2 regions of the Streptomyces sp. NPDC047453 genome follow, and region 2 is predicted to be linked to the other one. Evidence: riboswitches for the same ligand, from Rfam matches in the RefSeq annotation. Region 2 holds a riboswitch; the other holds the start of a gene.
The links. A riboswitch is a leader RNA that binds a small molecule or an ion and turns the genes downstream of it on or off. The one in region 2 is predicted to bind ZMP and ZTP.
Positions count from the first base shown of each region.

Region 1: another riboswitch for ZMP and ZTP. It lies ahead of ABZ818_RS19725 (glycine hydroxymethyltransferase); the one in region 2 lies ahead of ABZ818_RS23625 (bifunctional 5,10-methylenetetrahydrofolate dehydrogenase/5,10-methenyltetrahydrofolate cyclohydrolase).

Region 1 covers NZ_JBEYTS010000020.1:91,227-95,416, reverse strand. The annotation lists gene ABZ818_RS19740 (PLP-dependent aminotransferase family protein) at 1-134, shown strand, start outside; gene ABZ818_RS19735 (hypothetical protein) at 165-1,013, opposite strand; gene rocD (ornithine--oxo-acid transaminase) at 1,116-2,321, opposite strand; ZMP/ZTP riboswitch at 2,437-2,525, shown strand; gene ABZ818_RS19725 (glycine hydroxymethyltransferase) at 2,556-4,010, shown strand; gene ABZ818_RS19720 (hypothetical protein) at 4,068-4,190, opposite strand, start outside.
Region 2 covers NZ_JBEYTS010000028.1:35,050-39,239, reverse strand. The annotation lists gene ABZ818_RS23645 (MBL fold metallo-hydrolase) at 1-545, opposite strand, end outside; gene ABZ818_RS23640 (S-(hydroxymethyl)mycothiol dehydrogenase) at 545-1,630, opposite strand; gene ABZ818_RS23635 (hypothetical protein) at 1,766-1,912, opposite strand; gene ABZ818_RS23630 (hypothetical protein) at 2,086-2,274, shown strand; ZMP/ZTP riboswitch at 2,508-2,593, shown strand; gene ABZ818_RS23625 (bifunctional 5,10-methylenetetrahydrofolate dehydrogenase/5,10-methenyltetrahydrofolate cyclohydrolase) at 2,614-3,462, shown strand; gene ABZ818_RS23620 (glycosyltransferase) at 3,570-4,190, shown strand, end outside.

The DNA of each region.
Region 1 (4,190 bases), on a different contig from region 2:
TGCACGGGCTGTCCCGCTTCCGCCACGAGCAGGCCGCCGTGGCACCGCTGGACGCCCTGGTCGTCGGCTACGGCACCCCACCGGACCACGCGTGGGCGGCGGCCCTGGACGCCCTGTGCCGGGTGCTGCCCTGACGGCCCGTCGGGCGGACCGCCGGGCGGTGGTCACCCCTGCTCGGCAGGCACCTTCCCGGCCGGTTCTTCCTCGGCCGGCGCCTCCCCGAACCGCGCCAGCGCCAGGGCGCCCGCCACCGCCACCGCGAAGCCGAGCACCGCGAGCCAGGCCAGGCCCTCGCGGGTGCGGTCGCCCAGCCACACCACCCCGATCGCCGCGGGGCCGATCGTCTCGCCGATGACCATGCCCGCGGTGGCCGTGGTGACCGAACCGCGCTGGAGGGCCGAGGTCAGCAGCAGGAAGGCGGCTCCGCCGCCGAGGAGCAGCGCGTAGGCCGCCGGGTTGGTGAACAGCGCCGCCGGGGCGAGCGAGTCGATCAGCCGCACCGTCACCTCGACCACGCCGAAGCCGAAGCCCGCGCCCAGGCCCAGCAGCAGGGCACGGACGCGTTCGGGCAGGCGGCCGGCGACCGCCCCGAGCAGCAGTACGGCCAGCGCCGCCCCGAGCATCGCCCACTTCAGCGCCGCCGAGCCGTCCTCGCGGCCCTCCGTGCCCGAGGCCAGCCCCAGCATGGCCAGACCGGCGCAGACGACGCCCACCGCCGACCACTCCACCGCGCTCAGCCGCACCCGCAGCAGCCGGGACGCGGTCACCGCCGTCACCGCGAGGCTGGCGGCGAGGGCCGCGCCGACCACATAGATCGGCAGCGAGCGCAGGGCCGCGATCTGGAGCAGGAACCCGAGGCCGTCCAGGCCCAGGCCCGCCAGGTACCGCCACTGCCGCACCGCCCGCAGCAGCAGCGCCGCGTCCCCGCCGGTGTCCGCCGCGGCCCGTGCGGCGATGGCCTGAAGCACCGTTGCCATGCCGAAACACACCGCCGCACCGAGCGCGCACACCATTCCGAAGAGCACGAGGCGACTCTAGGGGAGCGGTGGATCCGCGCACCGCCCGATCCGGCCGCACGCACCGCCGGCTCCTGCCGGACTCCGTGTGTCAACTGGCTACGCGCCGAGCACCGCCCGCAGTTGGGCCAGCCCCCAGTCCAGGTCCTCCTCGCCGATCACCAGCGGCGGGGCGATCCGGATCGTCGAGGGGTGGGTGTCCTTCACCAGGACGCCCCGGTCCATCAGCTTCCGGGCGATCTCCCGCCCGGTCCCCAGCGACCGGTCCACGTCCACGCCCGCCCACAGCCCGCGTCCGCGCACCGCCCGCACCCGGCCCGTGCCGGCCAGCCGCTCCAGCTCGCGGTGCAGATGCCCGCCCAGCTCCGCGGCCCGTGCCTGGAACTCGCCCGAGCGCAGCATCGCGATCACCTCCAGCGCCACCGCGCACGCCAGCGGGTTCCCGCCGAACGTCGACCCGTGCTCGCCCGGCCGGAACACGCCGAGCACCTCCCGCGAGGACACCACCGCCGACACCGGCACGATCCCGCCGCCCAGCGCCTTCCCGAGCACGTACACATCCGGCACCACCCCCTCGTGCTCGCACGCGAAGGTACGGCCGGTGCGCCCGAGACCCGACTGGATCTCGTCGGCGACGAACAGCACGTTCCGCTCCCGTGTCAGCTCCCGCACCGCGGGCAGATAACCGGCCGGCGGCACCAGCACCCCCGCCTCGCCCTGGATCGGCTCGAGCAGCACGGCGACCGTGTTCTCCGTCATCGCCGACCGCATCGCCGTCAGGTCCCCGTACGGCACGATCTCGAAGCCCGGCGTGTACGGCCCGAAGTCCGCCCTGGCCTCCGGGTCGGTGGAGAAGCTGATGATCGTCGTCGTACGGCCGTGGAAGTTGTTGCCCGCGACCACGATCTTCGCCATCTCCCCGGGCACGCCCTTGACCCGGTAACCCCACTTCCGGGCCGTCTTCACGGCCGTCTCCACCGCCTCGGCGCCCGTGTTCATCGGCAGCACCGATTCCATGCCGCACAGCTCCGCCAGCTGCTCGCAGAACGCCGCGAACCGGTCGTGGTGGAAGGCCCGCGAGGTCAGTGTCACCCGCTCCATCTGTGCCTTGGCCGCCTCGATCAGCCGCCGGTTGCGGTGCCCGAAGTTCAGCGCCGAGTAACCGGCCAGCAGATCGAGGTACCGGCGCCCCTCCACGTCCGTCATCCACGCGCCCTCCGCCGTGGCGATCACCACGGGCAGCGGGCGGTAGATGGGTGCGCTGTGGGCGTCGGCTGCGGCGATGAGGTCTTCCGTGGCGGTCACGGCGGCTCCCGAGGACGAGGGGCGCCTCCCCCGGGAAGGGGAGGTTGTCCTCCTTCCTATCCTCGCTCGCATGGCGGACGCGGGAACTGCGCCGTGGGGTGCGCCCGGTAGGCTGACGACGGGCCGTGACTGGCGCGCTGGGATGGGACCGACCATCGGGGAGCGGCCCGAGCGGAAAGTGTGCCGTGCGCCTGGGCCGTAACGTGAACGCCGATGCCACGTCCGGAGGTCCCGATGCCTGAGAACACCGCGCCCCTGTCCAACGAGTCCACCGCCTTCCGTGCCGCCCTCGACGTGATCCGCGCCGTCGAGCCGCGCGTGGCCGACGCCATCGGCCAGGAGGTCGCCGACCAGCGCGAGATGCTCAAGCTGATCGCCTCCGAGAACTACGCCTCCCCGGCCACCCTGCTGGCCATGGGCAACTGGTTCAGCGACAAGTACGCCGAGGGCACCATCGGCCGCCGCTTCTACGCCGGCTGTCGCAACGTCGACACCGTCGAGTCGCTGGCCGCCGAGCACGCCAAGGAACTCTTCGGCGCCCGCCACGCCTACGTCCAGCCGCACTCCGGCATCGACGCCAACCTCGTCGCCTTCTGGGCCGTCCTCGCCCAGCGCGTGGAGGCCCCCGCCCTGGAGAAGGCCGGGGTCCGCCAGGTCAACGACCTCTCCGAGGCGGACTGGGCCGAACTGCGCCAGGCCTTCGGCAACCAGCGCATGCTCGGCATGTCCCTGGACGCCGGCGGACACCTCACCCACGGCTTCCGCCCGAACATCTCCGGAAAGATGTTCGACCAGCGCTCCTACGGCACCGACCCGGCCACCGGCCTCCTCGACTACGAGGCCCTGCGCGCCTCCGCCCGCGAGTTCAAGCCGCTGATCATCGTCGCCGGCTACTCCGCCTACCCGCGCCTGGTGAACTTCCGGATCATGCGCGAGATCGCCGACGAGGTCGGCGCCACGCTCATGGTCGACATGGCCCACTTCGCGGGCCTGGTCGCCGGCAAGGTCCTCACCGGCGACTTCGACCCGGTCCCGCACGCCCAGATCGTGACCACCACCACCCACAAGTCCCTGCGCGGCCCGCGCGGCGGCATGGTCCTGTGCGACGACTCCCTCAAGGACCAGGTCGACCGGGGCTGCCCGATGGTCCTCGGCGGCCCCCTCCCGCACGTCATGGCCGCCAAGGCGGTCGCCCTGGCCGAGGCCCGGCAGCCCTCCTTCCAGGACTACGCCCAGCGCATCGTCGACAACTCCCGCGCCCTCGCCGAGGGTCTGATGCGCCGCGGGGCCACCCTCGTCACCGGAGGCACCGACAACCACCTCAACCTGATCGACGTCGCCTCCTCCTACGGCCTCACCGGCCGTCAGGCCGAGGCCGCCCTGCTCGAGTCCGGCATCGTCACCAACCGCAACGCGATCCCGGCCGACCCCAACGGCGCCTGGTACACCTCCGGCATCCGCATCGGCACCCCCGCGCTGACCACCCGTGGTCTGGGCACCGCCGAGATGGACGAGGTCGCCGGCCTGATCGACCGCGTCCTGACGGCCACCGAGCCCGGCACCACCGGCAAGGGCACCCCGTCCAAGGCCCAGCACGTCCTCGACCCGAAGATCGCGGACGAGATCGCCCACCGGGCCACGGACCTCGTGGCGGTCTTCCCCCTCTACCAGGAGATCGACCTCGGCTGACCCGTCCCCGCACGGGACTCACAGGTCACAGGGCACTGGACTGACAGGGCACAGGACTCACAGGTCGATCAGCTCCTGCCGTGGTTCCTCCCGCGGCGGTCCGGCACCGCGCCGGGCCGCCGCGCGGCATATCAGCAGCGTGCCGCCGGCCCCGGCGGCCAGCCCGCCGGCCGCCCACCA
Region 2 (4,190 bases):
GTCTCGGGCGGCAGCGTCAGCAGGCGGTCGCGGATCGAGTCGATGATCGTCGGGAAGTGGGAGTAGGAACGACCGGTGGCGCCGGGACCGCCCTGGAACAGCGTGTCGCCGGTGAAGACCACGCCGAGTCCGGGGTCGTACAGGCAGATCGCGCCCGGGGCGTGGCCGGGCGTGTGCATGACCTTCAGATCAGCGCCGGCCGCCTCGATGACCTGCCCGTCGACCAGGTGCTCGTCGGGGTCCCGGTTCGGGTGGGTCATCTTCCACAGCGGCAGGTCGTCGGGGTGCAGCCAGATCGTCGCGCCGGTGAGGTCGGCGAGCGCCGGGGCCGCGTCGATGTGGTCGTTGTGGGCGTGGGTGCACACGATGGCGGTCAGCCGGCGGTCGCCGACCGCCGCGGCGATGGCCTCGGCGTCGTGGGCGGCGTCGATGACGACGGCCTCATGGTCGTCGCCGACGATCCACACGTTGTTGTCGACGTCCCAGGTGCCTCCGTCGAGCGTGAACTGCCCGGAGGTGACGAGGCGTTCGATGCGGGCGGCCATCAGAGCACCACCACCGAGCGCAGCACGTCGCCGTGGTGCATCCGCTCGAACGCCTTCTCCACCTCGTGCAGTTGGATGGTCTCGGTGACGAACTTGTCCAGCGGCAGGCGTCCTTGCAGGTGCAGGTCGATGAGCATCGGGAAGTCCCGGGAGGGCAGGCAGTCGCCGTACCAGCTCGACTTCAGCGCCCCGCCGCGTCCGAAGACGTCCAGCAGCGGCAGTTCCAGCTTCATCTCCGGGGTCGGCACGCCGACCAGGACGACCGTGCCGGCCAGGTCACGGGCGTAGAAGGCCTGCCGGTACGTCTCGGGGCGGCCGACCGCCTCGATGACGACGTCGGCGCCGAAGCCGCCGGTCAGCTCGCGGATGGCCTCGACCGGGTCGTTCTCCTTGGAGTTGACCGTGTGCGTGGCGCCCATGGTGCGGGCGGTCTCCAGCTTGCGGTCGTCGATGTCGACGGCGATGACCTTCGCCGCGCCCGCCAGGAACGCCCCGGCGATCGCCGCGTCGCCGACACCGCCGCAGCCGATGACGGCGACCGAGTCGCCGCGGCCGACGTTGCCGGTGTTGATCGCCGCGCCGATGCCGGCCATCACGCCGCAGCCCAGCAGCCCGGCCACCGCCGGGGAGACCGACGGGTCGACCTTGGTGCACTGACCGGCCGCCACCAGGGTCTTCTCGGCGAACGCGCCGATTCCGAGCGCCGGGGAGAGTTCGGTGCCGTCGGTCAGGGTCATCCGCTGCCGCGCGTTGTGGGTGTCGAAGCAGTACCAGGGCCGCCCGCGCAGACAGGCGCGGCACTTGCCGCACACGGCCCGCCAGTTGAGGATGACGAAGTCGCCGGGCGCGACGTCGGTGACGTCGTCGCCGACCGACTCCACGACGCCGGCGGCCTCGTGGCCGAGCAGGAACGGGAACTCGTCGTTGATTCCGCCCTGCTTGTAGTGCAGGTCGGTGTGGCAGACGCCGCAGGCCTGGATCCGTACGACGGCCTCTCCCGGCCCCGGGTCCGGCACGACGATCGTCTCGACCCGCACCGGTTCGTTCTTGCCGGGTGCGATCACGCCGCGCACTTCCTGCGCCATGGTGGTGGTCCCTTCCGTCGAGCGGTGTACGTCCCCCGACCCTACGTCCGACTGATCGGTAAGGGCACCGAGGGGGCCTCTGATCTGCGGGGACGGGCGGGCGAGGCACCGGCGCCCGGCCCGCGGGGCGGAAGGTCAGTGCTGGACGGCGGGAACCAGCAGACGGAGGGGCTGGAGCCCGCCGACGGACGGGGCGCCCGCGGCGCTCGCGGGCAGCGCGGTCAGGCCCGTGACCGAGACGGCGAGTCCGACGGCGGCGACGATGCGTCGAGTGCAGATCATGCCCTCGGCAACTCCCTCCGGGCCCGCCCGGACACGGGCCCGCGGCCGCGCTCACCCGTCAGGCGCAGCGCCCGGACCGCGCTTGCCGCGCCCGCCGGGGCGGAGGAGTCTCGAACCGTGAGGCCCGCCGCGGCCCGCTCCTCGCCGGGCCGCGGCCCTTGTAGGAAGTCGTCATGTCCACCTCGGCAAGCCCCGCCCTCGACACCGACACGCTCCGCCGCGGCATCGTGCAGGGCGTCCGTGCCGCGTGCGTGGAGTCCTGCCGGTACGCGGACGGCGGCCGGGTCCTCGCGGAGTCCATGGTCTTGCTGCGGGACGGCCGGATCGCCGAGCAGATACTGATCCAGGCATGGGACGCATAAGCGGAAGAGCCGCAAGGTTCCAGGTCAGCTCCTGCCTGACCCGGACCTTCTCGGCCCGCGCCGGCCTGAGCCGGTCCCGCTCCACGCGGTCGCGCCCGCCGGGCCCGGCACGCGCGGTGTCCCACCTGGCGTCCGCCGCGCTGGTCCGCTCGCTGCTGCGGGGGGCGAGGCCGCGTCCGGGCCGTACGGCAGTGCGCGGCCTTCGGCCGCGGCGGGCCGTGTCGGTTAGGGTGAGGCGGGGCCGTGACTGGCGCTGAGGTGGAGCACCACCGGGGAGCGGCCCACGCAGAGTCGTGAGCCGCGCGCCTGGGCAATTCCCCGAACGCCCAGGAGTGGACCATGTCCCAGGCCCGTCCGATGGACGGCACCGCGCTCGCCCGCCGTGTCGTCGAGGAGACCGCGCGGAAGGCCACCGCACTCACCGAGCGCACCGGTACGGCGCCCTGTCTGGCGACAGTGCTGGTCGGTGAGGACCCCGCCTCCGTCACCTACGTACGGATGAAGCAGAACCGCTGCCGCAAGGCCGGCATCGAATCCCGCCATGTGGCACTGCCGGCCGCGACCACCACCGAGGAACTGGTCGACACGCTGCGGTCGCTGTCCAAGGATCCCGCCGTGCACGGCATCCTGCTCCAGCACCCCGTCGGCGAGCACGTCGACGAGCGGGCCGCGTTCGAGGCGATCGTGCCCGAGAAGGACGTCGACGGGGTCACCTGCGCCTCGTTCGCGGCGATGAGCTTCGGTCTGCCGGGGTTCCTGTCCTGCACACCCGGCGGCATCCTGCGGCTGCTGGACGCGTACGACGTCGAACTGCGCGGCCGGCGCGCCGTCGTGGTGGGCCGCAGCGCGATCCTCGGCAAGCCCGTGGGGATGCTGCTGCTCGCGCGGGACGCGACGGTGACGTACTGCCACTCACGGACCGCGGACCTGCCGGCCGCCGTGCGCGAGGCGGACATCGTGGTCGCCGCGGTGGGCCGGCCCCGGCTCATCCGCGGCGAGGACCTCAAGCCCGGCGCCGTGGTGATCGACGCGGGCTACAACCCGGGCAACGTCGGCGACGTCGACTTCGACTCCGCCGTGGAGCGGGCCTCGCTGATCACTCCGGTGCCCGGTGGGGTGGGCCCGATGACGATCGCCACGCTGCTGGAGCAGACCGTGACGGCCGCCGCCCGGCAGCTCGGGGTGTGAGCGGCGCACCGGGGCCGGAGCAGGAGTGAAGGCACCGACACCCCTCGGGTCGTTCACCGGCGGCGGGCGGCCTCGCGGCCATACTGGCCGTCGTGCGCGTAGCGATCATGACGGCGGGATCCCGGGGCGACGTCGCCCCCTTCACCGGACTGGGGCACGGCCTGGCTCTCGCGGGTCACGAGGTCACCCTGGTCACGCACGGATGCTTCGAACCGCTGGTCGCGGGCTCGGGCCTCGGCTTCCACCCACTGCCGGTGGACCCGCGGGCCGAGTTGGAGTCCTCGCGTGGCCGGGGACTCCACCGCAGCGCCTCCGGCACGGGCAAGGTGGTGCGGGCCGTGGGGCTGGTGCGGGCGGCCATCGCCCGGATGACGGACGATCTGATCGCGGCGGCCGAGAAGAGCGACGTACTGCTGCTCGCCGGCTCGCTCGGGCCGGTCGGGCACGCCATCGCCGAGGCGATGAACCTGCCCAGTATTGGCGCCCACCTGCAACCCCTCTCCCCCACAAGGGAGTTCGCTCCTCCACTGCTGGGCGGCGGACACTGGGGCGGAGCTGCGAACCGCCTCGCCGGACATGGAGTGAACCTGGCCGTGGAGCGGGTCTTCTCGGCGGCCGTCCCCGCCGTGCGGACCCGGCTGGGGCTGCCGCCCGCCCGCGCGGGCACCGGCCGCCGCATCCGCCGGGGGCAGCGCCGGCCGGTGTACCACGGCTTCAGCCCGCTCGTG